DNA from 3 places in the Parabacteroides sp. APC149_11_2_Y6 genome. Region 1 is predicted to be linked to each of the others. Evidence: riboswitches for the same ligand, from Rfam matches in the RefSeq annotation. Region 1 holds a riboswitch; each other region holds the start of a gene.
What was found. A riboswitch is a leader RNA that binds a small molecule or an ion and turns the genes downstream of it on or off. The one in region 1 is predicted to bind cobalamin.

Region 1 (8,295 bases):
TGTGATTTCCGTTATAGACCGGCTGGCCAAGCGGGATGCGATATTTACGGTAGACACGGGTATGACCTGTGTATGGGGAGCCCGTTATTTGCAGGCGACAGGACAGCGCAAGATGCTCGGTTCTTTCAATCATGGCTCTATGGCAAATGCTATGCCCCAGGCAATCGGTGCGGCATTGGCCTATCCGGACCGTCAGGTGGTGGCTCTCTGTGGAGACGGTGGCTTGTCGATGATGCTGGGCGATTTGGCTACGATTGTACAGTATAAGCTGCCTGTAAAACTGATTGTCTTCAACAACCGTTCCTTAGGAATGGTAAAACTGGAAATGGAAGTAGCCGGACTTCCTGACTGGCAGACGGATATGTATAACCCGGACTTCTCCCGCATTGCCCTTTCAATGGGGATGGAGGGATATAATGTTTGCAACCCGGATGATTTGTATCCTACCCTCGAAAAGATTTTTGCGTCAAGCGGTCCGGCTCTTGTTAATATCATGACAGACCCGAATGCTCTTGCTATGCCTCCAAAAATCGAATTTACGCAAATGTTCGGCTTTGCCCAGACCATGTATAAGCTGTTGATGGAAGGCCGGACCAAAGAAATTATGGATACGATCGATACGAACTTAAAACACTGGAAAGAAGTATTCTGATATCAAAAAGCGTTGGAAACTGCATTTTTTATTTACTTTTGTCTGACTAATTTAATACTAATAATCAATCAAAAGTAAGAAAAGATGAAGACACTGAGGTTTTGCTTGCTGGCCATGTTCACGATTGCCGCTTTCTCTTTGCAGGCGGCAGTTGTGGATACACTGCAAGTTTACAGTAATTCGATGAAGAAAAATGTACAGGTGGTGGTTATCTCGCCGGAAAAATCCCAAACCCCTAAACCCGTTGTTTACCTGTTGCATGGTTTTGGAGGTGATGCGAAATCGTGGATTACCATGAAGCCAGAATTGAAAGAAATTGCCGACCGCGATAATATCATAATGGTTTGCCCGGATGGTCAGAAAAGCTGGTACTGGGATAGCCCGGAAGACCCTTCCGTACGGTATGAGACTTTTGTATCCAACGAGCTTATCAAGTATATAGATGCTAAATATCCGACAATAAAGGACCGTAAAGGACGTGCCATAACCGGTTTAAGCATGGGTGGCCATGGAGCAATGTGGCTTTCATTCCGTCATAAGGATGTGTTTGGAGCAGCCGGCAGTACAAGCGGTGGCGTAGATATCCGTCCTTTCCCAAACAACTGGGAAATGAGCAAACAGTTGGGAGAGGAAAGTAACAATCAGGAAGTATGGGACGACCATACGGTTATCAACCAGATAGACCGCCTTAAGAATGGCGATCTGGCTTTGATTATCGACTGTGGATACAGTGATTTCTTCTTTGAAGTAAATAATGATTTTCATAAGAAACTTCTGAAGTACAATATCGACCATGACTTCCTGGTTCGTCCCGGAGCCCATAATGGTGAGTATTGGAGAAACTCTATCGATTACCAGCTTCTTTTCTTCAAGAAGTTTTTCAACCGTAAATAAGAATAGGAGTAGCCTCCTTTTGCGTGTTACTGGCGCCACCACTGTAGAAGAGGTGGCGCCAGTGGTGTGGAATGGGTGGCGCCTGAGTTAGGGAAGAGGCTTCCCTAATGGCTGGGAAGAGCTATCCCAAGTGGTGGGGAAACGGTTTCCCCGGTGGTAGGGAAGCCATGTCCCCAGTAGCTTAGCTCAATCCTTCTATCTGCCCGTTTACAATATCGATTCGTTTTGCCTGCGGATCTTTGGGCAGTCCCGGCATACGCATGATTTCTCCCATGATGACGACTAACATCTCAGCCCCGTTATTAATGATAATATCGCTCACCTTCAATTCAAAACCTTCCAGTACGTTGTATTCTTTCGGGTCTGAAGAAAAAGAGTATTGGGTTTTAGCAATACATACGGGATAATGGCCGATGCCCAGGCTCTCTATCTGTTTAAGTTTTTTCTCTGCTAAATCCGTATAGATAATACTGGATGCGCCATATATTTTTTTCGATACCTTCATAATTTTGGTTTGTACCGGATCGTCATCTTTATAAATGTATTTTAAAGGGGCGGAAGGGGAGTTTTCTATAATATCCACCACTTGTTTTGCCAAATCCATGCCGCCTTTGCCACCTTCGGCAAAAACATTATTCAAGGAGAAGCCAACGCCTATTTCTTTGCAATGTGTTTCAACAAGGGCGATTTCTTCATCCGTATCAAAAGCAAAACGGTTGAAGGTAACGATGATATGTTGCCCGAAACGCTTCAGGTTCTCCACATGCTTGTCCAGGTTGGCAAAACCATGCCGTATTCCTTCCAAGTTCGGTTCTTTGATTTCTTTCTCGGGAACGCCACCGTGCATTTTCAAACTTTGGGAGGTCACGACAAGGACGGTTAATTTAGGGATAAGCCCTGCTTTCCTGCACTTGATGTCGAAAAACTTTTCCGCTCCGAGGTCTGCACCGAAACCGGCTTCCGTAATTGCATAATCCCCGTAGGTAAGAGCCATCTTGGTGGCTAAAACAGAATTACAGCCATGGGCTATGTTTGCAAACGGCCCTCCATGTACAAAAGCCGGTGTGTTTTCCGTTGTCTGTACCAGGTTGGGCAACAGAGCGTCTTTTAGTAAAACCGTGATGGCTCCGGCTATACCCAAATCATTTACGGTAAACGGCTTATTATCGTAGGTATATCCCAAAAGGATGTCGCCTACACGTCTTTTCAGGTCTTCAATGTCAGTTGCCAGGCAAAGGATAGCCATAATCTCGGAAGCCGGAGTAATGTCGAAGCCTGTTTCGGTGGTGACGCCATTTGCCGGGCCTCCTAATCCGGATACGATATTACGCAGGCTACGGTCGTTTACGTCCAATACCCGTTTCCATTTGATTTCTTTCAGCCCCTCACAAGTGTGCCGGGTCTGATATATATAATTGGCAAGCAGTGCCGTAATCATATTATGTGCCGAGGTTACCGCATGGAAATCGCCGGTAAAGTGCAAGTTGATATTCTCCATCGGCAATACCTGCGAATAACCACCTCCGGCTGCTCCTCCCTTCATACCGAAACAAGGTCCCAGGGAAGGTTCACGAAGTGCAACAATCGCCTTTTTCCCGATACGGTTCAGCCCGAGAGCCAGTCCGATGGATACCGTTGTCTTTCCTATGCCGGCTTTGGTAGGAGTGATGGCGGTAACCAGAATAAGGTTATGTTGTTTTATTTTCTTTTCGTCTATCAGATGAACCGGAATCTTAGCCATGTATTTGCCATAACTCTGTACCTCTTCTCCCGGTATGCCCATTTCTTTTGCTACTTCAGTAATTTCCCGAAGGGATGTTTCTCTTGCAATTTCTATGTCCGATTTCATGTTTTATATGTTTTGAGGAATGAATATAAACTATGTGATTTTTATATAATAACAGAATGTCAAAGTTGAATGTTTTTATACAGGATATGTCTTTTAACAGTTGCAGGTGTATTGGTGGATGGATTAGTAAGTGTCTTTTGGATGGATGTTAGTGATGTTTATATGACTTTTTGTACGGTTTTTGCAAACTGTAGTTGACAAAATATGCGCATTTGACGGTTTGTTGTATTAAAGAGTTTTAAAATTAACCATATAATGTACTCTGTTTGATAATTTGATTAATTTTGTATCGTGATGATGATAAAAAGAAAGTAAACAGTTGGATAAAAGTAATAAAAAGAAACTTATGAGAGCCAAGGACTCTCAATTGTACTTATTAAAAGATATGGATTATGGCAACAGTAAGATTTAGTTTGACAGGAATTGCAGCGAAAGTTTTCGAAACAGAAACATGGTTAAGAATCGCATCGGAATGCTTCGGCTCCCGTAAAGTATCCAAATCTATCTCGGATGAAAAGGAAACAAAGTGGGAGGTCTCATTGACGAAACAGCAGGAAGAAGCTCATTCGCTATGTCATCATGCAATTCACAAACTAATTCCTATGGCAGGCGCTTATCAGCAGAATATGCTGGATACCGTATCGCAGGCAAGTACCGTCTATATGCCGGAGGAGGCAGAAGCAATCTATTGGGAAGGCTGCAAAATGATGGAAGAGATGAACGGACATATTTCAGGAATCCTTTATAATGCCCGTAAGATGCGTGAAGCCAGCCGTGCAACCAATAAAATGGAAGATATGCATATGAAGGCTGTTATGTATCATAACTCGGTAATGCCTTATCTGGATACCCTTCGTTTCCATATCGACCGTTTAAAAGAGATTATGTGTATCGCATAAGATAAGTCAACGTTTTGTTTTTAGGTAACTTTTGAGTTGAATCCCTGCTATTGAAAGAGGTGCCCTTGTCCTCGGATAGCAGGGATTTATTGTATAATCATCAACGAGAAATAGGGAAATGTCTTTCCGGAAATCACCTTTGGGTCGGATGTGTAATACTCCTTATCTGTCCCTACATTCTCAAAATAGTGGTAGGCTTTGTCCGGAAACAGCCGGATACATGCATGCACTGCTTCTGTACATTGGGATAATTTCATGATGACGATTACATACCCGGCTTGGATTTTCTCCGATAGCTCGTCTACTGTCGGTGTTCCGGGTATCACAACAATCTGTTCTTCCTGTTTTACAATATGCAGTCCGGCAAGTGCTCCGGCTGCAATGAATGCGGGAATACCGGCTATCCGTCGGACTTCTATACGGGCAGCAACCAGTTTGTCATAAATATATTGGATGGAAGAATAAAAACCGGCATCACCTTCTGCTACAATAACAATCCGTTTGCCTGCGTTATATTGTCCGGATGCTTCTTCAAATAATGTATCATAAGCTTTCCATGCGGATGTCCGGTCTTTGCTCATCGGTAACATAAATGGAGAGATGGCAGACACATCGATTCCTAAAGCCTGTACAATATCCGCTGCACGGGATAAAGTCTGTCCGTTTTTGCTTTTGGTAGCCGGACAATAGATAATATCAGCCTGTTGAAGCGCCTTCAACCCTTTTACTGTAATAAGTTCAGGTTCCCCCGGACCAAGCGATACAAAGTTTATCGGATCATTCATATTTTCTTTTTGGGATACAAAACTGCCTAAAATCACCAGACAATCCAAATAATCAGCCCTTGAATTCCAATCTTCTTTATTTTCTTATTACATTTGCCGGCAGAATCGGTTCCACTCTCCCGTTCGGGAGGCGGATTAAAAGGGAACCGGGTGTAAATCCCGGACAGTCCACGCTGCTGTGAAGCTTTATAAACATGCTGATAACACCTTTTGCCACTGGTTATGATATACCGGGAAGGCTTTCAGCATGGAAGCAAGTCAGAAGACCTGCCATTTGTATTTAAAACTACGTCCTCGTGGGGTTGGACGATTGTATCGAAAAACAAAAACAGATATGAATAAGTATTTAGTGGCTGGTGCCCTTGCCCTGATATTATTAGGGGGAGGATGCGGTTCGAAAGGAAATCACGCAGACAAAGGGAATATTCCGGTGGAGGAAGCTGTTGCTACCCCTATGCATATTGTTCCCCAGTATGCCAAAGGATTCAATCTCCAGTATAAAAAAGATTTTATATTGGTGGATATACAAGACCCGCAGCATGAAGAAAGCAATATCTTCCGTTATGCATTAGTGAAACGGGGTACAAAGCCAACCGGTATCCCATCCGAATACATGCAGATTGAATATCCTATCCGGAGCGTTATTTGCATGACATCCCTGCAACTGTCCAACTTTATCAAACTGGATGCCCTCGATAAAGTGGTAGGCGTGACCAGTACCCGTCACCTGTTTAATAAAGAAATGACTAAGCGTCTGAAAGAAGGGCAGACCGCTAAAATCGGTATAGAAGGTAATTTCGATAACGAAATCATTATGAGCATGAATCCGGACCTTATTCTGGTTTCACCATTTAAACGTGGCGGATATGAAACCCTGAAAGATGTGGGAATCCCTTTGATTCCTCATTTGGGCTATAAGGAAATGACTCCGCTCGGACAAGCCGAATGGCTTAAGTTCATAGGGTTGTTGCTGGGAGAAGAACAGAAAGCCTGCGATAAATTTACTGTAATCGAAAAACGATATAATGAATTGAAAGCATTAACGGCTGAGGGCCACGTAAAGAAACGCCCGGTTGTCCTGAGCGGTGAAATGCGGGGAGGTAACTGGTATGCAGTGGGAGGGGAAAGTTTCCTTGCCCAATTGTTTAAGGATGCCGGGGCCGATTATTTTCTGAAAGACGATGAACGTTCGGGCGGTGTTACGCTGGATTTTGAAACGGTCTATAACCAAGGAGATGACGCTTCTTATTGGCGTATTGTGAATAGCTACCCCGGTATTTTCAGTTATGACGCATTGAAAGAACAAGACCCCCGGTATGCCGATTTCCGTGCATTCAAAGAAAAAGGGATTATCTATTGCAATATGAAAGATACCCCTTTCTACGAGAATATGCCGACAGAGCCGGAAGTAGTCCTTGCCGACCTGCTCCATATATTCCATCCGGATTTATTGCCGGAGCATACACCGGTCTATTATGCATTATTAAAATGAGCGGGCAGATGAGACAATCCACTTCATTTTCGATGCTTCTGATCGTAGCAGCCATTTTGGTTTTGCTGTTCCTGAATCTGATATTAGGTTCCGTTTCCATCCCTTTGAAGTCCGTGTGGAATATCCTTTGCGGGAATGGAGGTGAATCGGTTACCTGGCAAAATATAATCTGGAAGTCCCGTTTGCCCCAGGCGCTTACCGCATTGGTAGCCGGAGCCGGATTATCCGTCAGCGGGCTTCAGATGCAAACCGTGTTCCGTAATCCGCTTGCCGGACCTTCCGTATTAGGTATCAGTTCGGGGGCGAGTATGGGAGTGGCATTTGTCGTTTTGTTGAGTGGTAGCATAGGGGGCGTTGCGTTGAGCCGTCTCGGGTTTATGGGGGAAATAGCCCTGTCTGTTGCGGCTGTCATAGGTTCCCTGTCGGTAATGGCGCTGATTGTATATGTCTCCCAGAAAGTAAAGGGAAATGTTACTTTGCTGATTATCGGTGTGATGATCGGTTATGTGGCAAATGCCGTAATCGGTGTCCTTAAGTTCTTTAGTGTGGAAGAAGACATCCGGGCATATGTAATCTGGGGATTGGGAAGTTTTTCCCGTGTGTCCGGCAATCAGATGATGTTGTTCGTTGGCATAATGGCGGTATTGCTTCCTCTTTCTTTCCTGCTGGTTAAGACCTTGAACCTGATGCTGCTGGGTGACGGGTATGCCCGTAACCTCGGCTTGAATGTAAAACGGTCGCGTCTGCTGGTAATTACCTCGGCAGGTGTGCTGACAGCAATCGTTACGGCATATTGCGGCCCGATTATCTTCCTCGGGCTGGCTGTTCCCCATTTATCGAGAGCTATCTTCCAAACCTCAGACCACCGTATCCTGATGCCTGCTTCTTTATTGGTTGGCGGTGCATTGGCATTGGTATGTAACTTGATTGCACGAATGCCCGGTTTTGAAGGGGCTCTACCTGTCAACTCCGTTACGGCACTGGTCGGTGCTCCGGTAGTTGCATCCGTCTTGTTCCGTAAGCGTAAAAACGAATTAAACGAATAAGTATGAGGCAGGAAACGATTCGTATAGAAAACCTCTCAATCGGTTATCCGTCTAAAAATGAGACAAAACGGGTTGCCGACCATATCTGTTCTTCTATTTACAGTGGCGAACTGACTTGCTTGCTGGGAGCAAACGGAGTAGGGAAGTCCACCTTATTGCGTACGCTGTCTGCTTTCCAACCCAAGATAGAAGGACGAATCTCCGTGATGGGACGTGATATCGATACTTTCTCAGATAAGGTTCTGAGTACGACTATCGGTGTTGTGTTGACCGAAAAGTGCGATATCCGTAATATGTCTGTTCGCGAGCTGGTAGGTATGGGGCGTAGTCCATATACTGGCTTTTGGGGACGTTTGGATAAAAAGGACAAAAAGATTGTAGAAGAATCCATTTCATTAGTCCGTATAGAAAATCTTGCCTCCCGCATGGTACATACCCTTTCTGACGGAGAACGGCAGAAGGTCATGATAGCTAAGGCGCTTGCTCAACAAACTCCTGTGATTTTCCTGGATGAACCGACCGCTTTCCTTGATTTCCCGAGTAAGGTGGAGATTATGCAATTGCTCCACCGTCTTACCCGTACTACCGATAAAACCATCTTCCTTTCTACGCATGACTTGGAACTGGCTCTCCAGATAGCCGATAAAATCTGGTTGATGGATAAGGTGAACGGTATCC
Region 2 (8,295 bases), 2.4 Mb from region 1:
CTTTTCATTTTAAGTAGAATAAAGTTTGTATCGAATAAGTAATATAGCTATTGATTTTCAATATATATCCCCTCCTATTAATACTTTATTGGAAGGGAGTATATGTAAACAATACACTACTTTGTTTCGTTTCAGGTACGTTGTTAAATACAAACAATAAATTGCTGTTTCTCAGCTTGAAAGTGAAATTTACAACAGCTCCTTTGTTTTGCATGAAGATTTCATCCATTTCTTTGAGTGGTTCGAGATCAGAAGTTTTCAACCATTCATCGAAAAGTGTTTGACAGCGGTCTTCGTTCTCAGTAAACCAGAAGCGTTTTTCAGAATCTTCAGTTCCCCCGGCCTTCAACACATTCTTGTAGATTTGCCCCATTAGGCGTGCAGGAACGGCAGTGGATTGTGTATATTTTTCTATTTCAGACACTTCTGATAGTTTGCCGTCCTGGTATTCATAAACTACTCCCGATTGGGAGGAACTCACGAAAATTGTTCCAGCAAAGGATGTTTTAATATCCTTACCTCCATATGTCAGAAGTGTGTCGGTCTCTTCTTCCGGAGTCTTTCCCAGTAGGTTGAGTTTCGTCTCATCTTTGGTTTCACCCCAAAAGGAGTTTCGTATATCGCAGGGAATCACTTTTACTGTATTGGACACTGTGTCTTGGCGGGTATTTTTTCCGTCGGCATCAGGATAAGTAAACTTATAGTCTACTATTGCGCTAACTATGTAGGTCCCTGCTGCGTTGAAGCAATAAGTGGTTTTCAACAAATTATCTGTTTGCTGGATTTTTACCGGTGTAGTAACATTTTCGTTCGGCTCCACGGCAAAATTCGGTTTCCATAACTCCACTCCTTCAGGTTTTGGGGGTATCTTGAAGGAGATTCCTACCGGCTGTCCTACTCCGATATTATTTCGGTCGAAGGTTATTTCTCCTGTTAGTTGGGGAACATTGACTACTGGTTGGTCTTCATTATCATTGTTACAAGCGGTGAAGGTGGTTGCAATACTTCCTACCGCAAATAGGAAAAGGAAGTTTTTGTGGAAAAATTCTTTTACTTTCATGATTACTTAATATTAATTGTGATGTTTTTTAATTGTTCGAGACAGTATACATAAGATTTTAGTAGGGATATTAATTTTCTACTGAAGATAACTTGCGCTTTCATCTCCTAAGGAAAATCCCATCCCAATTGTCCTTCACTAAAAAAAGTGATTCCTTTTTCTTTTTGTGCACTGGCTTGTATGCATCCGGCCAATGCAACCAATGTGCATAAGCACCAAGTAAATAATTGTCTTTTCATTTTAAATAAGCTTAAATTTGTAATATGTTTGTTATTGTTATAATATGAAATCATCCCATTTTATTGAATTTGAAAATATTTTATCTGTTTTACCCTATCGTGTATTTTGTGTAATGGATGTTTTTGATGGAGTATAATGATAATATTGCATTTTTTCAATCTTTGTTGTATTCTTATAAAGACTAAAAAAACGTTCGTTTATCTTAGTCGTATTATTAAAAATTAATTATCGAGTGAGGTGGATTATTCAAAAGTCAAATTATTTGATAATCTTGATGTTATTGTTTGGTTGTTTTAAAAAAGGGGATTATCTTTGCAAACAGAAACGATGAGATAATGACTAAAATAAACGAACGTTTTTTTAGTCATTTGTTTTTATGTATTTTCCTGATATTTAGTAATTTATATCTTTCCTTGTCTGGCGGACCGATATATCTACTCCCAGAAGGACTTTTTGTACGCATACCTCAAATAGCTGCTCACAAATAGTGAAATAAATTTATCTCTTATCTTCTTTGTCGTTACCTTTGTAACATTACAGTAATGCATTATGAAGAAGATAAATTGTTTTATTCCTTATATCTCCCAGGCACAGGCGGATGCCACTATCAAGCTGTTGAAAAGCGAGCCTTGTATAAACAAGATCTATTTGTTATCCCGGATTCCCGGTTCGGAAGTGCCGGATGAATGTGAGCTGCTGAACATTGAAAATATAAATGCCTCTACTTCTTTCAGGACGATTGCTGCCCATGCGGATACAGCCTATACATTATTATATACAAAGTATACAACACTGGAACCCGGACAATTTGCTTTGGAGCGGATGATTGCCATAGCTGGCGATACAAAAGCCGGAATGCTGTATGCCGACCATTATCAGGTAAACGAAGGTCAATATAAACCATCTCCGGTGATTGATTATCAAAAAGGTAGCCTGCGTGACGACTTTAATTTCGGTTCCATACTATTATTCAATTCTGCCGTTTTGAAACAAGCGGTAGCTGCAATGGATACGGATTATCATTTTGCCGGGTTGTATGACCTGCGTTTACGTGTCTCCGAACTGTCTGAACTGGTACACATAAATGAGTACCTTTATTCGGAAGTGGCGGATGATACGCGTAAGAGCGGAGAGAAGCTGTTCGATTACGTTGACCCGAAAAACCGGGCGGTACAGATAGAAATGGAAACGGTATGTACCGCATACCTCAAACGTGTAGGAGGCTATCTGCCTCCGGTCTTCGAGCCCATCACTTTCGATGCCGGCAAATTTGAATACGAGGCATCCGTTATTATCCCGGTACGCAACCGTATACGAACCATAGAAGATGCAATCCGTTCGGTGCTTACCCAACAGGCAGATTTTAAATTTAATCTGATCATCATAGATAATCATTCAACGGACGGGACATCCGAAGCCATAGAGAAATATACTTCGGATGAACGGGTGATTCATATCATACCGGACCGGGAAGATTTGGGGATAGGCGGTTGCTGGAATACCGGCGTGCATCATCCGGCTTGTGGAAAATTTGCCGTGCAGTTGGACAGCGACGATGTATACAGCGGTCCCGATACTTTGCAAAAGATTGTGGATGCCTTTTATGAACAGAATTGTGCAATGGTGGTAGGTACTTACCGGATGACGGATTTCCGGATGAATGAAATTCCACCGGGTATTATCGACCATAAAGAATGGACACCGGATAACGGGCGTAATAATGCATTGCGTATCAACGGGCTGGGGGCACCGCGAGCTTTTTATACTCCGGTATTGCGTCGTATCAACCTGCCGAATACCAGTTATGGTGAGGATTATGCGTTAGGTCTGCGTATTTCCCGGAACTGGCAGATTGGACGTGTGTATGATGTGCTTTATCTCTGTCGTCGCTGGGAAGATAATTCCGATGCCGCACTCGATATTGTGAAAATGAATAACTATAATACTTATAAGGATCGTATTCGTACCTGGGAACTTCAGGCACGGATGCTCTTAAATCAATAAAACGTATGAATGAATTACAACAGCAGGTTGAAGACTTACGCCGGTACCAGTTATCCGACTGGAAATTAGCCAGTGATAATTATGTCGCATTGGGACAGACGCAAACCCGCATGTTTGAAGTGAATGATTTCCACATTATCTTACAATTTAATCCGGAACGAATACGTTCTTCTGCTGCTAAAATAGATGCGGCTTCTTTACAAAAGCGTCCTTGTTTCTTTTGTAACCGCCCGGAAGAGCAGCAGAGTATCCCTTACCGTGATTCTTTCAGAATACTGGTCAATCCGTATCCTATATTTGAGAAACATCTCACAGTGCCGGCTCTTTGGCACGACAAACAGCAGATTTTGCCTTATTATGAAGAGATGCTTTCTTTGGCAGCCGATTTCCCTGATTATGTGATTTTTTATAATGGTCCTAAATGTGGGGCTTCTGCTCCGGACCATATGCATTTTCAGGCAGTGGGAGCAGGTTCTTTGCCGATTGAATGGAATTGGACGAAAGCTCTCAAGGAAATTGTTTGGAGAGGGGAGGCAACCATGCTTTATGCATTGGATAATTATCTGTGTCCTGTGTTTATGCTGGCTTCCAGCCGTTGGGATGAGGCGGTTAAAGCATTTGAAATGTTGTATGCCCAACTGGAAATAAAAGAAGGGGATTATGAACCGATGATGAATGTCGTAACCTGGATGGAAGAAGATGTATGGTATTCGTTTATTTTCCCTCGTAAGGAGTTGCGTCCGTCTTGCTTCTATGCCGCAGAACCGGATAATATCCTGATTAGCCCGGCAACCGTAGAGATGGCCGGTTTTTTTGTTGCCCCATTGGAAAAGGATTTTCAGAAGATAACCGCTAAAGACCTTGAATGTATATTGAAAGAAGTTGCGATTACAAAAGAACAAAAAGATGAAATAGTCCGTAAAATAAAAGCGTTATGAAATATAAACCCACATTGAATAAAACCATTTCCCCTTGGTACTGGGTGCCATCCTTGTATTTTGCCCAAGGAATACCTTATGTGGCAGTAATGATAATAGCCGTGCTGATGTATAAACAGATGGGATTGTCTAATACCGATATCGCCCTGTATACCAGTTGGCTTAATCTGCCCTGGGTGATTAAACCTTTGTGGAGCCCGTTTATCGATTTGCTGAAAACGAAGCGTTGGTGGATTGTTACCATGCAGTTAGTGATAGGTGCAGGTTTGGCGGCAGTGGCATTTTCCATCCCTACTCCGTTTTTCTTTCAGGCTACCTTGGCGGCATTCTGGTTGCTGGCATTCAGTTCGGCAACGCATGATATAGCGGCGGATGGTTTTTATATGCTGGCGTTGGATTCGCACGAACAGGCATTCTTTGTAGGGATACGCAGCACCTTCTACCGCATAGCAACTATCGCAGGGCAGGGGTTGCTTGTTATTTTTGTCGGTTTCTTACTGAACAGGACAAATGATTTATCATTCACCTGGTCTGTTGCCTTTTTTATACTGACTGCTATCTTTCTGGCTTTATTTGTATATCATTTTTTTATTTTACCTGTGCCGGATACAGACAAGCCGAACCGCTCGGTAAAAGCCTCTTCTATTTTCAACGATTTTATTGGAACATTTATCTCTTTTTTTAAAAAGAAACAAGCATTGGCTGGTATTCTGTTTATGTTGTTGTACCGTTTTCCGGAAGCTCAGTTGGCTAAATTAGTCATTCCTTTTCTGGTAGACCCACGTGAATCCGGTGGTCTGGGATTGACAACTGTAGAGATTGGATTTGCTTATGGCACCGTGGGAACTATCGGTCTGGTGCTGGGGGGGATTTTAGGAGGTATTGCAGCAGCTACAGGAGGATTGAAAAAATGGCTCTGGCCGATGGCTTTGGCAATTACGTTGCCGGACGCCGTATTTATTTATTTGAGTATGGCTTTGCCGGAAAACCTGCTGATAGTCAACGTTTGTGTGTTTATCGAACAGTTTGGATATGGCTTTGGCTTTGCCGCTTATATGCTTTTCCTGATTTATTACTCTGATGGGGAATATAAAACGGCACATTATGCCATTTGTACGGCTTTCATGGCTATGGGATTGATGCTTCCCGGCATGATTTCCGGTTGGTTGCAGGAACACTTGGGCTATGTAAATTTTTTCTGGTGGGTAATGGCTTGCTGTATTGTCACTCTGTTGGTTACCTCTTTTCTGAAAATTGACCCTGAATTTGGAAAAAAGAGTAAAAAAGAACAGGCAGATTAAATATACCGGAAATAAATTTCTATATTTGTGCATGCATTGTTCCTGATTCGCTTTCTGCGGAAAAGGATTAAAAGGGAATCGGGTGGAAATCCCGGACAGTCCCGCTGCTGTGAACTTCATTAACGGATTGGGCAACACTTAAAGCCACTGACGTAGGAGTTGACAATGGACAAATGAGAAAAGACAGATATGACTGTCAATTATCAACTGTCAACTGTCAACTGAAAAGTTGGGAAGGCGTCCATTCCGGAAGTAAGTCAGAAGACCTGCAAGGCATATTTTTCGACGGCTTCGAGGAAAGGCCGGAAGAGAACAAATGATGTCTTCACAACAGCTTCAGTTATTCTTTTTATTCCAGTTTTCCCATAAGCCAAATGATTCGTTTTTAATTATTTTGCCATAATAATTAGGAAAAGAAGCATGAATCGACTTACGGGATGAGCTCCGTAAAGAGGTTCATGCTTTCCTTTTGTATCGATTGAACACTTGTATACCAATATTTGTTTTTTATCTGAAAAGTGCGTTTATTTGTATCACATTAATTAAGAAAATGAAAATGAAGAAAATTTATTGTCTTATACTACTTGCCGCAATGGCATTAGTAGCCATACCGGCAAAATCCCAGATAAGATTTGGTATCAAGGGTGGCGTGAATATTTCATCGGTTCACTTTAATGCAAGTGTTGTAGACCGTGGAAATGTAACAGGTTTCAATATCGGTCCGATGGCTGAAATCATGGTTCCGATAGCCGGACTGGGTTTCGATGGTGCTATCCTGTATTCCCAGAAAGGTGTCGGATTGAAGAATTCAAATAATGAAAATGTAAAGAATGATTATATTGATGTGCCTGTAAACGTGAAATGGAAATTCGGTTTGCCTATCATCAAAGGATATTTTTCTGCCGGTCCGTATGTAAGTTTCCGTGTCGGCGGCGAGAAGTTCTGGGATTTGGGCTCTGCTGTTGGCGACCAGTTGAAAGCGCATACTTTTGGTGCAGGTTTGAACTTTGGCGCCGGTGTGGAAGTTGTTAAACATGTACAGGTCGGATTTAACTATGCTTTAGGCTTGACCGACGATTATAGTGCTTCCAAGCTAAACCTGAATGGAAAGAACCGTGGTTGGTCAATCACAGCGGCTATCCTGTTTTGAAACGAGGAATTTATTTAAAATCTATATGCGAAGGGGCCGGGAGCATTTTCTCAGCCCCTTTCTTTTTTATCTTCTTTTCTTCCCTGTATTTCTGCGGAAGAGAATCGTTCCCTGTATCCTAAAGGAGTAAAACCTGTATGCTTCTTGAAGAGAGCCGTAAAATAAGTCGCATCTTCATATCCTATTTTGTAAGAAATCTCCTTGACGCTGAGAGAGGAATTTAACAGTAGGTTTTTAGCTTTCTGTAGTCGTAGTTCCAAGATAAAGTGGGTAGGGGAGACATTCGTGTATTCTTTAAAAAGTTTCCTGAACCAGGAATATCCCATATTCACTTGCTGTGCCACTTCTTTCGGTGATATTCCGGTCAGATAGTTTTCCCTCATAATAATACGTGCCTGGCCGATTCGTTTCAGGATAATATCATTAGTGAAAAATTGGTTGGAATTATAATAGAGAGTCATCCCCAAAATAAGGTTTCCGATTCCGGCTACTGCTTGCTGGGAGGTGGTATGTTCGGAAATCGCCAATTCCATTGCCTGGTTGTATAACTGGATAATGTCTTCCCGTAGTCCGATATTATAGATAAACTGCTTTGTGCTAAAAAATCCGTTATTAAATCTTGCATCTATATTCGGTCCGTGCATGCCGATCCAATACTCCTGCCATCCGGTTTGTTTATCCGGAAAGTAACTATGCCAGGTGTAAGGCGGTATTATCAGCATATCGCCGGCTGCGATTGGAATGTTTTCATTTTGGGAGATAAAGCAAGTACCTTTTCCCCGTGATATGTAAATGAGCTGGTAATTGTCAAGTATCCGCCCGTTTTGAGGGGTGAAATAATAGTCTTCGGGATGTCCTACCTTGGGAGGGTAAGTTGTGTAATCTTTAGGAATTTCAGCTTGTCCTACATTATCGACAATCAATCCCCAAAGTAAATCTCTTTCACTGCTGACAAGATATTTGAATAGGTTCTTATTTTTCATATGATGGTACCAGACATTTGTAGAGACATCTGCAAATATAGGCAAATCAACGGATAAAATGATACTGTCAGAAAATCATGTATAAAAAACAAACTTTTATGCTTTATTGAAAAGTAAAATGTGGAATTTTGCTATTTGGATTGTAAAACTACTTATATAATATTGTTTTGTTATGGGTTTATTAAAGAAGATGGCGGTTTCTGTTCTTTTCACAGCATTGTTTGCACCTGTGTATTCCCAGAAACTTCCGGCAAAGTCAGATTTTAAACACACCAGGGGGGATCTCTATAAAATTTTTGCTGAACCTGAAAGTAAGTACCGTCCCTATGTCAGATGGTGGTGGAATGGCACGCGGGTAGATGAGAAAGAAATACTGCGTGAACTGGATTTGATGAAGCAAATAGGCATAGGCGGTGTCGAGATAAATTCGATCCGTTACCCGGGAGATGTGGATACTTTGGGATATGCCGAACGCCCTTATCTGAGTGATGAGTGGGCGAACAGCATTCGCTTTGCAGCAGAAGCCTGTAAGGAACGGGGACTGGTCTGCGATATGATTGGCGGTTCCGGCTGGCCCTTTGGCGGCGAATTTCTTCCACCGGATAAACAGTTGCAGATG
Region 3 (8,295 bases), 2.4 Mb from region 1:
GATGCGGATACGGAACCCGAATGACGTGGTGTATAAGGTATTTGGTCCTTATAATTTTTTTCTTGGGGGTCCGTAAGATCGATGGCATGTTGGAAGCTGTATGCCGATGACAGGATTAATGAGATTTTAGAAGTTATAGGAATCTCTGAACTCAGATTGACATCCAGCCCTTTGATATCAACTTCGCCCATATTCATCATTTTCCAGATATACATATTGGGGATAGCAACTATTTTGTCGTGTATTTTATTATAATACCCATCGGCAGACAAGCTGAATGAACGTATGAATGAACCGATTTCACCACTCCATGTCATTCCGATATTATATTGAGTTGCACGTTCCGGTTTCAGATTGGTATTTCCCATTCGCAGGTAATATAAATCCGTAAATGTCGGTACCCGGAAAATATCTTTGTAAGAGGCGCGGATACGGAATGCCTGTCCTGCAAAGGGGCGCCAGGATAGGCTTACTGCCGGAGAAAGTCGTTTACGGTCTTCCGGACGGTCTCCATGTTTTACCTGATCGGTGATGTAAGTACCTAATAAACTCGCCGTAGCTGTAAGAATGGGGCTCTTATATTGTGCTGCAACTGCCGTAAGTGACGTCAGGCGTTTGGGGAGAGGCGAGTCTATAAAATTATTCTCAAGCGTATTACGTGCAATATCCGTATTCAATGTAAAAGACAGATATTGCAAAGGCGTATATAAAATGCCTGCGGAACCATAGTATTCGTTTTGTGTGTTCAGGTCTTCCTGCATTCCTCCTGAATACTTATCATTGATATCCCTGTATTTACTGAATGAGTAGTTATATTTAATACTGGCCTGGAATTTGAGGAAATCAGTAAACTGATTGTCATAATGAAATTGAGTGAAAAAGTTTTTGTCCCATAGCCTTTCTTTGGCATTGTCGTTGTAAAGAATGACAGAACCTGGGAGTCCACGTTCAGAGTTATAATAGTATACCTTCCCTTTTAAATTCCCTCCTTTTCCAAAATCACCAAATACATTTGCTTCGAGGCGTAACGCATAAGTATCACTATTCTTACGGATTTCTTTTGTTATTTCTTTTCCGTTAATCAGCGTAAAAGGGTAATCACCTTTGGCACTGAGCCAGTCTGCATATAAAGTCGTAGCCCATTTATTTCCTATTTTCTGGTCATAACGGATTGCCGGATTAAACAGCCCGAAAGAGCCTCCTTTAATTTTTGCAAAAAGGTTGTATGATTTATCCTGAAATCTGGGCCTACTTGTCTTTATACTCAGCGCCCCTGCCGATGCATACATTCTTGCTGTCTGGAAGATATCGTCGGATTGCCCGATGGATAGGGATACCATTTCTACATTATCCAGAGAAAATCGGCTGATGTCCACTTGCCCGCTTTGGGCATCGGTGATGGTTACGCCGTCATAGCTGACAGCCGTATGTTTGGCTCCAAGGCTACGAACGGAGACAGTCTTTAAACCTCCGATACCGCCATAGTCCTGCACTGTAACACCGGAAAAACGTTTTACAGCTTCCGATAAATCCTGCACGCCAAGTCTTTCAATACTGTTGCGGTTCATTATTTGCAGGGGAGTGGTTTCGCGCATTACAGACGGACGCGATTTACCGACAACCTCGACATCCTTCAGTTGATAGGTCTTAGTCGTGTCGACTTGGGCATGTAAAAACATAATGCCATTAAGCCAGAATAATAGCAGGCTTAAAATCTTCTTGATGTACGTATTCTGCATAATTATCGATTTATCAACCTCTTCACCCGAGAGATTGTATAAAGGATTATGGCAGGTTTTCTGGCTTGTTCTCCCTTATTTCGGCTACCTTCCCAACTTAATAGCTGGCAGTGGACAAGTGACAGTTATACTGAACTTTCCATTTGTTGGCTATTTGTCAGTGGCAACGAGTTTTGCCGGGGTTTCAGAACTTACAGCTACGGGTACAGCGCCGTACTTTCAACGGCTTCCCTTTTACTAACAGACCGTGGAAACGGTACTGTTACACCATAATCTGCGTGCAAAGATATAATTCTTTTGAACATAAAAAAAGGGTATCCGGAAAAACCGGATACCCCACAGGTGTATTTGTTAAGGATTCATCAAGTAGAGTATCTATTCAATTGTTTTATTTCCTGTCTTTATCAAAACCAGTTGCTTTGGACCAGTCATAATTGTTTTTGAATGCGGTATTTATCTGATTTAAACCCGGAGTATTCCGGAGTATCGGCAAATAAAAAGACAGGCCGCTTCCATAATCCGCTATTCTTATAAGTTCTTCTTGCTCTGAAATATCTCCCGGAACAAAGTAAAATTGTATGATTGCTTTGTCTATTGCGTTTTTAAATGTGTTTTTTAAATCTTCATTTTCTGATAGGAAATATAACCCACTTATATCCAGTAAAATAGACTCGTAGTAATCAACGAGATTTTTATTTTCATTAAGAGTATGACGCATTTCGTCATAACTCATATTTATACTTTCCAGTAGCTTGGAGGTTGCGGTTGCCAGATTTTCCAATTCGGATGTTTTTGTTATGGCAACGGTAAATCCATCGAAAGTATTTTTATTCTTATTAGTACTATAGTCTGTAGCGCTTAGCTTGGCAGCTTTGTACAAGTCTGCATGTGGTTTAGTATATAGATACGGGATAATTGTTTCATAGGGATATCCGTATCCGGGAAGAGGGAGAGCCGAAGCCATTATGTAGTCGCATTTATTCCGTAGCTGGTAAACGCTTTCGGCATTGGACATATTACAGGCATGGAAAATAATAAAATCATATTTTACAGGAAGTATTTTTGCCAGGTCTGCAATTTCCAGTGTACTTCCATAACGGTCCGGACCTGCTATACCTTTGGTTTCGCTGTCATTTTTTATTCCGGGTAACCAACCATTGCCGTGTGCTCCGATTATCAATCCTTGTGACTCTGCCGGATAGAGAGTGACGACGTCACTCAAGACAGTCTGCATTACATTCGGATTTCCGGCATCTTGATCTTCGTAGGTTTTGACTACTTTGCTGACGATCATGTCTGTCGTATCGTGCGTGATTTCCAATAATACCGGCTGACCGAATTGGGTTAAATGGTTGGAATTATCAAGATATACTAATAGGGTTCCATCTATATCATCATCCCAGCCTTTTTCCATTTGGTTTACAGTCTCTTCCAGCGCATACCATAAACTCATATCTCCTACCAGATATGCTAAAACAGTACGATTCGTTTTTGCATGTGGTCTGGCTTCATTCGGATCTATGGGAGGTACATCGGGAGCATCCTCTTTGCTACAATTTGTAAATCCAACGGCAAATAGCAATAATAATAAAAAGTAGAACTTTTTCATCTTTGTTTTTAAATAGTTGTTATTTCGAAACAAAAGTATCATTTGCAAAGATGAGATAGTGGATAAATTGTCACATTTTGGGTCCGTATCGTCACTATATTTTTTGAAAAACAACCTTTTAAAAGGATAGTTTATTATATGACAAGCTGTTAGAATTAGCTGTAATTGTTTTAGAACGGATATCCAATGGCAAAGTGAAGTCCCAGTCCATCCTTAAATTTGGGAATGTTGTAATATCCTTTTTTGCCGGTTTCATAGGGAACATGAATACCGATACCCAAATCCAGGCGGAGAACAATAAAGGTCAGGTCATATCGTATACCGACTCCTGTTCCCAGTGCCAGGTCTTTGAAAAAGTCTTTCAGTTCAAATTGTCCGCCCGGACGGTTTTCATCTTCACGGATTAGCCAGATATTGCCACTATCCAAAAATACAGCCCCGTGCAGGTCTCCTAAAATGGGGAAACGGTATTCCAGGTTCGCTTCGAATTTCAGGTCTCCGGTTTGGTCCAGGTAGCCGTATTGTGTATCGTTAGGATGATAACTTCCGGGACCAAGGGTGCGGACTGTAAAGGCACGGATACTGTTGGCTCCTCCTATATAGAATTGTTCGCCGTAGGGAGTTATATCCGAGTTTCCATAACTGTAGGCTGCCCCTGCCATTAAACGTCCTACCAGATGCTGCCTGTTTCCCAGATAGTAATTATAACGGATTTCACTGGTCAACTTTACGAACTGTGCAAACTTATTCCCGAACAGCGTTTTGTTCTTTTCGTTGAACTTGCTTCCCGTAAGGGCATAAATCCCCCCGATTATGTTACCAGCCTGCGTGATAGAGGTCTGCCACCAGATATGATTCTTTTTACTGGTGATAGGAGAATCGTCGTAGGTATAGGTATATCCCATTGCGGGAATAAACTGGTTTTCCAAACTTAAGCCCAATGCCCTGTTTACATTTATGATAGAGTCAAATTCTGCGGTAGTACGTTGCAACAACGAATAAGTCAGTTTGAATGGAGTTACGGAATGCTGGCTGGTTGCCGAAGGTTGGAAATCGTAAGATGCACTTCCTCCGAATGCCAGCATCTTGAAAAATTTGGCACGGTTCAGTTGGTCAATATAGATACGGAAAGAGGTACTGGAAGGATATTTCGTATCCCCCTTTACCAGTTTTGGGAAAAGGACCTGTGGGAATGTCAGCGTTGTGTTCACTCCTAATTCCCAACTGTTGATTGTAGAACTGTTGCCGACAACGTGACTTCCTGTTTGCCATTCATAAGAACCGCGCAACCGGACATTGAAAGTTTCGCCTCCGCCAAACACATTACGTTTGGTGACACTGAAAATAGCGCCCGGACCTAATTGCCCGTTGCTTTTGGAGGTTACGTTCAGTTCTAATTCACCATCCAGCGGAAGGTCGTATACCGTATTGATTTTTAGATTCAGTGTATCGCAGCGGCGTGAAGTATCCTTCGGGGTATATTGCATTTCCGAATATCGGAAGACTCCCAGGCGCGAAAAACCGGTCTGCGTTTTCTCCTGTTGTTGTTGCGAATAAAATTCACCCGGGCGGAACTTTATCCGGTTGTAAAGAACCTTGGGACGTACCCTGAGTTTTCCCTCATAATAAATGGTCAGGTCTTTATAACGAACGGAGTCGGTGGGCATTTCATAATCGAAGCCATTCAGATAGACGGAAACGTCACCTATTTTCCAGGGGCGTAATACGGTGCGGGGTAATCCCGGTTTTGTAGAAATACGTAAAGCGACCTTGCCCGGATTTAGTAAAGTGTCTGCCTGATAGGTAATAAAATCAGGACGGAAATAGTAATATCCGTTATTACGGAGCAGGGAAGATATACGTTGTCTTTCCGCCTCCAGTTTTGTAACATTGAAATTATCGCCGATATTTAAAAGCCTGTCTCCTATATTTTTTTGTATCAATGTATCGACCCGGTGACGTAATCTAACATAAGCGATACTGTCGTAAGTATACGGCTGGTTCATTTCGACTTTGTAAGTGATTTTTGCCTTTTTCGGATTCTTAGGGTCTGGATCTATCTGATAGGAAGTCGCTCCATTGAAATATCCATATTCACGAAGCAGATTATAGGCGACCTTGGTTCTTACCTCCGGATTGACCGTATTGATATATATAGGCTTACTCGCCAGTTTCTTGAATATCCATTGCCCGATTTTACCTTTTTTATTTACGAAAGCATTATATACCCACAGTCCGAACGGGAAAGGAATACGGATGGAAGAACTTCCCAATAATGCATTATTAGGCGGGTAAGAAAGTGCCGCTTCGACTTCCGACAGCGCCTCTTCTCCTTCCGGGGTGATGTCTTGATTTTCGACCTCAATCTTTTTAATACCCGTATAGAGCACTTCGTTTTCGGGCAGATTCTTGGTAGTGGAGCAGGACATGAGGAATGCTAACAAAAATGATAGCACTAAACATCCTATATGATATATGTATCTTTCTTTTTTCATTTTGTCTCTTCTGTCTTTTCTTCCTTAACCGGTTTTACCTTGTTCTTTTTAAAAATAAACAGTTCACGGAGATGGCGCATTTTCTTACGGAGTACGATACCGGCACCTGTTTCCGTGATTACCCCTTCCAATAAACTTTCATAGTTTTTGTTGTGGAAGAGTTTGATATACCGGGTGCCGCTGCCATCCAAACGATATTCGATGGATACATTATCGATGAACGGCTGTGTCTGTCCCTGTTGATTGGCATTTTGCCCGGTAGAGATACGTCCGCCGAGAATAATGCTGATACGGTCGTTGTAGAACCGTTTGGCAAAACGGAATGAGAAGTCTGTTCTTGAACCTCCTCCGGCTGTTCCGTTTTCATCATATTGTTCCATACCAAGGGATATATCCACCGATTTAAGTGCGCTACCGGCAATATTGTTAATTTCGCTTTGCAGGAAGCTGTTCAGGGCGGACCCCATATCGAGGCTCGGCTTCTTGGATGTGGAATTTTTATCGTTTACATTCAGGTACATGCCTGTAACAAGCATGGTCACTGCGATTTGTGCCCGTTCGCTTTCACCCAGTTTGGCTAATTCCTGTTGCATGCTTTGGTCTTCAGGAGCGGAAATAATAAATTGAAGTTGCAGGTTTTCAAGCGTTTCTTTGATAGCAACTCCCACATTGAAAGTTACAAGACGTGCCGGTTGTTCTCCTATCGTGACGGATGCCCTTACCCGTTCCGTTGCCGTCAGGTTCATCATCGGGTCCATCGGGTTGCCGCTCCATTGCACATAGCTTCCGGATTGTATATTAAATTCTTTCAGCGGGATAATCGGCAGGGCATATTTTACCGTTCCGCCGGACAGGGTGTATCGCCCGTTTAATATCATGTCTCCTTGTGTTGTGTACTGGAAAGACAAATCTCCTCCGCCTTCCAGTTGTATACGGCTGGATTCGTCCGGGGTAATATCTGCATTCAAACGGACCGACTGGTCGATATGGATTGTCATCAACATATCCAGCCCGCCGATGGGCAGAGGCGACTCAGGCCTGCGTGTACGGGTAATTAATGTATCGGAGAAGTCCACAAAAGTAACCAGGTCGGCAAGCCGGTCTTGTGCCGTAAGCGGGGATTCCTGCATGACATAGGTCACATTCGTTCCTCCCAGGAGTTCCAGTTCTCCGCGCATCATCAAGGTGCTGAGTGGCCCTTTCAACGTAGAGTTCAGGTTGACAAGCAGTTTCCCATATACCATGCTTTCCTTCGTCTTTTTTGTATTCAGCAATTGCATTTCGTGGGCGGTCAGACGCAGGTCGGCAAGCATTTTTGCCGGATCATGGAAGTCGATAGTTCCGTCTATGACAAAAGGATTCGTGGTAGAGGTATAGATACTGTAATTATCGAAATCCATCAGGTTATCTTTGACTTTAATTTCTTTGGGGTCGAAATTGAAAGAAGTTCCGACAGCTGTAACGTACACTGCCGCACTGTCTAACCGCATATTACCATTTACTTTCGGTAGCTTGCTGGAACCGGTAATCTCCATTTCTCCCTGTAGCTTACCGCTCAGTTTAGCCATATTGTCGGGAATGAACGGGTTGACCATTTCCAGAGGAAGGTCGGTAATGTTGATGTTCCCATCTATATGGTCTTGTTTTCCGGCTGTGTAGTGAGCCATGATGGAAGCCACTTCATTCTGGTCGCGGAATAAGTGCATATCCACCTGGTGATTGTTTTTTCCCGTAGGCAAATATACCGTATTGAACATAAGCTCTCCGACCCTTCCTCCATCATAGAACAGGCTGTCTATATAAGCGTCGGCTACTACCAGGAAATTACTGTCGGACGGGGCATATTGCAGGTCGGCATTCAGCAGCCCCCGCATAGCAGGCAAGTCCGGGAAACTCTTGGAGATCAGATTCAGGTCGATTTGAGATAACTCGGCATGAAGTTCTTCCATTTTTCCATCTTCCGGCAAAGAGTGTATCCAGAGGGAAGAGTTCTCCAATCCGGAAAATCGCACGTTGGCGGCAATATCTTTTATATTTTTGTACAGGATATAATTATCCGGATTTAGCTGGAATGGACGGAATACGAGGATCGGGTCTTCGGGGAACAGGTGCAGGCGGAAACCTTCCCGTTCCTTATCAGCACGCAATCCGATATGTATACCGGTATTGCCTTGCCCGTCGGTATAGCGAAGTTCCGCATCGGCAAATGTACTTCGTATTTTTCCGGTAAGCCCGGCCGTAAACGGAGATTGCTTGCGGAATCTTGTTTTTACCACTCTTGCGTCATATAGTAGTCCGAGAGAGTCTTCGTGCATTTTGAAGCAAATGGTATCTATACGTGTGGTATCCTGCATTAACGAAAAGAGGTCGGCATCCATTTGGAATCCGTCTTCCGGAGAAGTAGATGCAATTACTTGCAGGTTATTGAATGTGATGTTCTCTTCCTGAAGGA

Region 2: it holds a riboswitch for cobalamin, as region 1 does, so the genes downstream of both, ACGE0T_RS01955 (porin family protein) here and ACGE0T_RS11845 (ABC transporter substrate-binding protein) in region 1, are expected to answer to the same signal.
Region 3: it holds a riboswitch for cobalamin, as region 1 does, so the genes downstream of both, ACGE0T_RS00310 (TonB-dependent receptor plug domain-containing protein) here and ACGE0T_RS11845 (ABC transporter substrate-binding protein) in region 1, are expected to answer to the same signal.

Annotation. Positions count from the first base shown of each region.
Region 1 covers NZ_CP173709.1:2,835,427-2,843,721, reverse strand. The annotation lists gene ACGE0T_RS11870 (thiamine pyrophosphate-dependent enzyme) at 1-652, shown strand, start outside; gene ACGE0T_RS11865 (alpha/beta hydrolase) at 737-1,546, shown strand; gene ACGE0T_RS11860 (formate--tetrahydrofolate ligase) at 1,728-3,395, opposite strand; gene ACGE0T_RS11855 (glutamine synthetase) at 3,788-4,294, shown strand; gene ACGE0T_RS11850 (precorrin-2 C(20)-methyltransferase) at 4,381-5,079, opposite strand; cobalamin riboswitch at 5,169-5,368, shown strand; gene ACGE0T_RS11845 (ABC transporter substrate-binding protein) at 5,414-6,571, shown strand; gene ACGE0T_RS11840 (iron chelate uptake ABC transporter family permease subunit) at 6,580-7,617, shown strand; gene ACGE0T_RS11835 (ABC transporter ATP-binding protein) at 7,620-8,295, shown strand, end outside.
Region 2 covers NZ_CP173709.1:459,697-467,991, forward strand. The annotation lists gene ACGE0T_RS01925 (hypothetical protein) at 1-8, opposite strand, end outside; gene ACGE0T_RS01930 (hypothetical protein) at 86-1,060, opposite strand; gene ACGE0T_RS01935 (hypothetical protein) at 1,168-1,299, opposite strand; gene ACGE0T_RS01940 (glycosyltransferase family 2 protein) at 1,847-3,304, shown strand; gene ACGE0T_RS01945 (DUF4922 domain-containing protein) at 3,310-4,242, shown strand; gene ACGE0T_RS01950 (MFS transporter) at 4,239-5,543, shown strand; cobalamin riboswitch at 5,563-5,831, shown strand; gene ACGE0T_RS01955 (porin family protein) at 6,100-6,693, shown strand; gene ACGE0T_RS01960 (AraC family transcriptional regulator) at 6,744-7,676, opposite strand; gene ACGE0T_RS01965 (glycosyl hydrolase) at 7,849-8,295, shown strand, end outside.
Region 3 covers NZ_CP173709.1:86,326-94,620, forward strand. The annotation lists gene ACGE0T_RS00310 (TonB-dependent receptor plug domain-containing protein) at 1-1,739, opposite strand, end outside; cobalamin riboswitch at 1,773-2,026, opposite strand; gene ACGE0T_RS00315 (clostripain-related cysteine peptidase) at 2,128-3,348, opposite strand; gene tamL (translocation and assembly module lipoprotein TamL) at 3,519-5,843, opposite strand; gene ACGE0T_RS00325 (translocation/assembly module TamB domain-containing protein) at 5,840-8,295, opposite strand, start outside.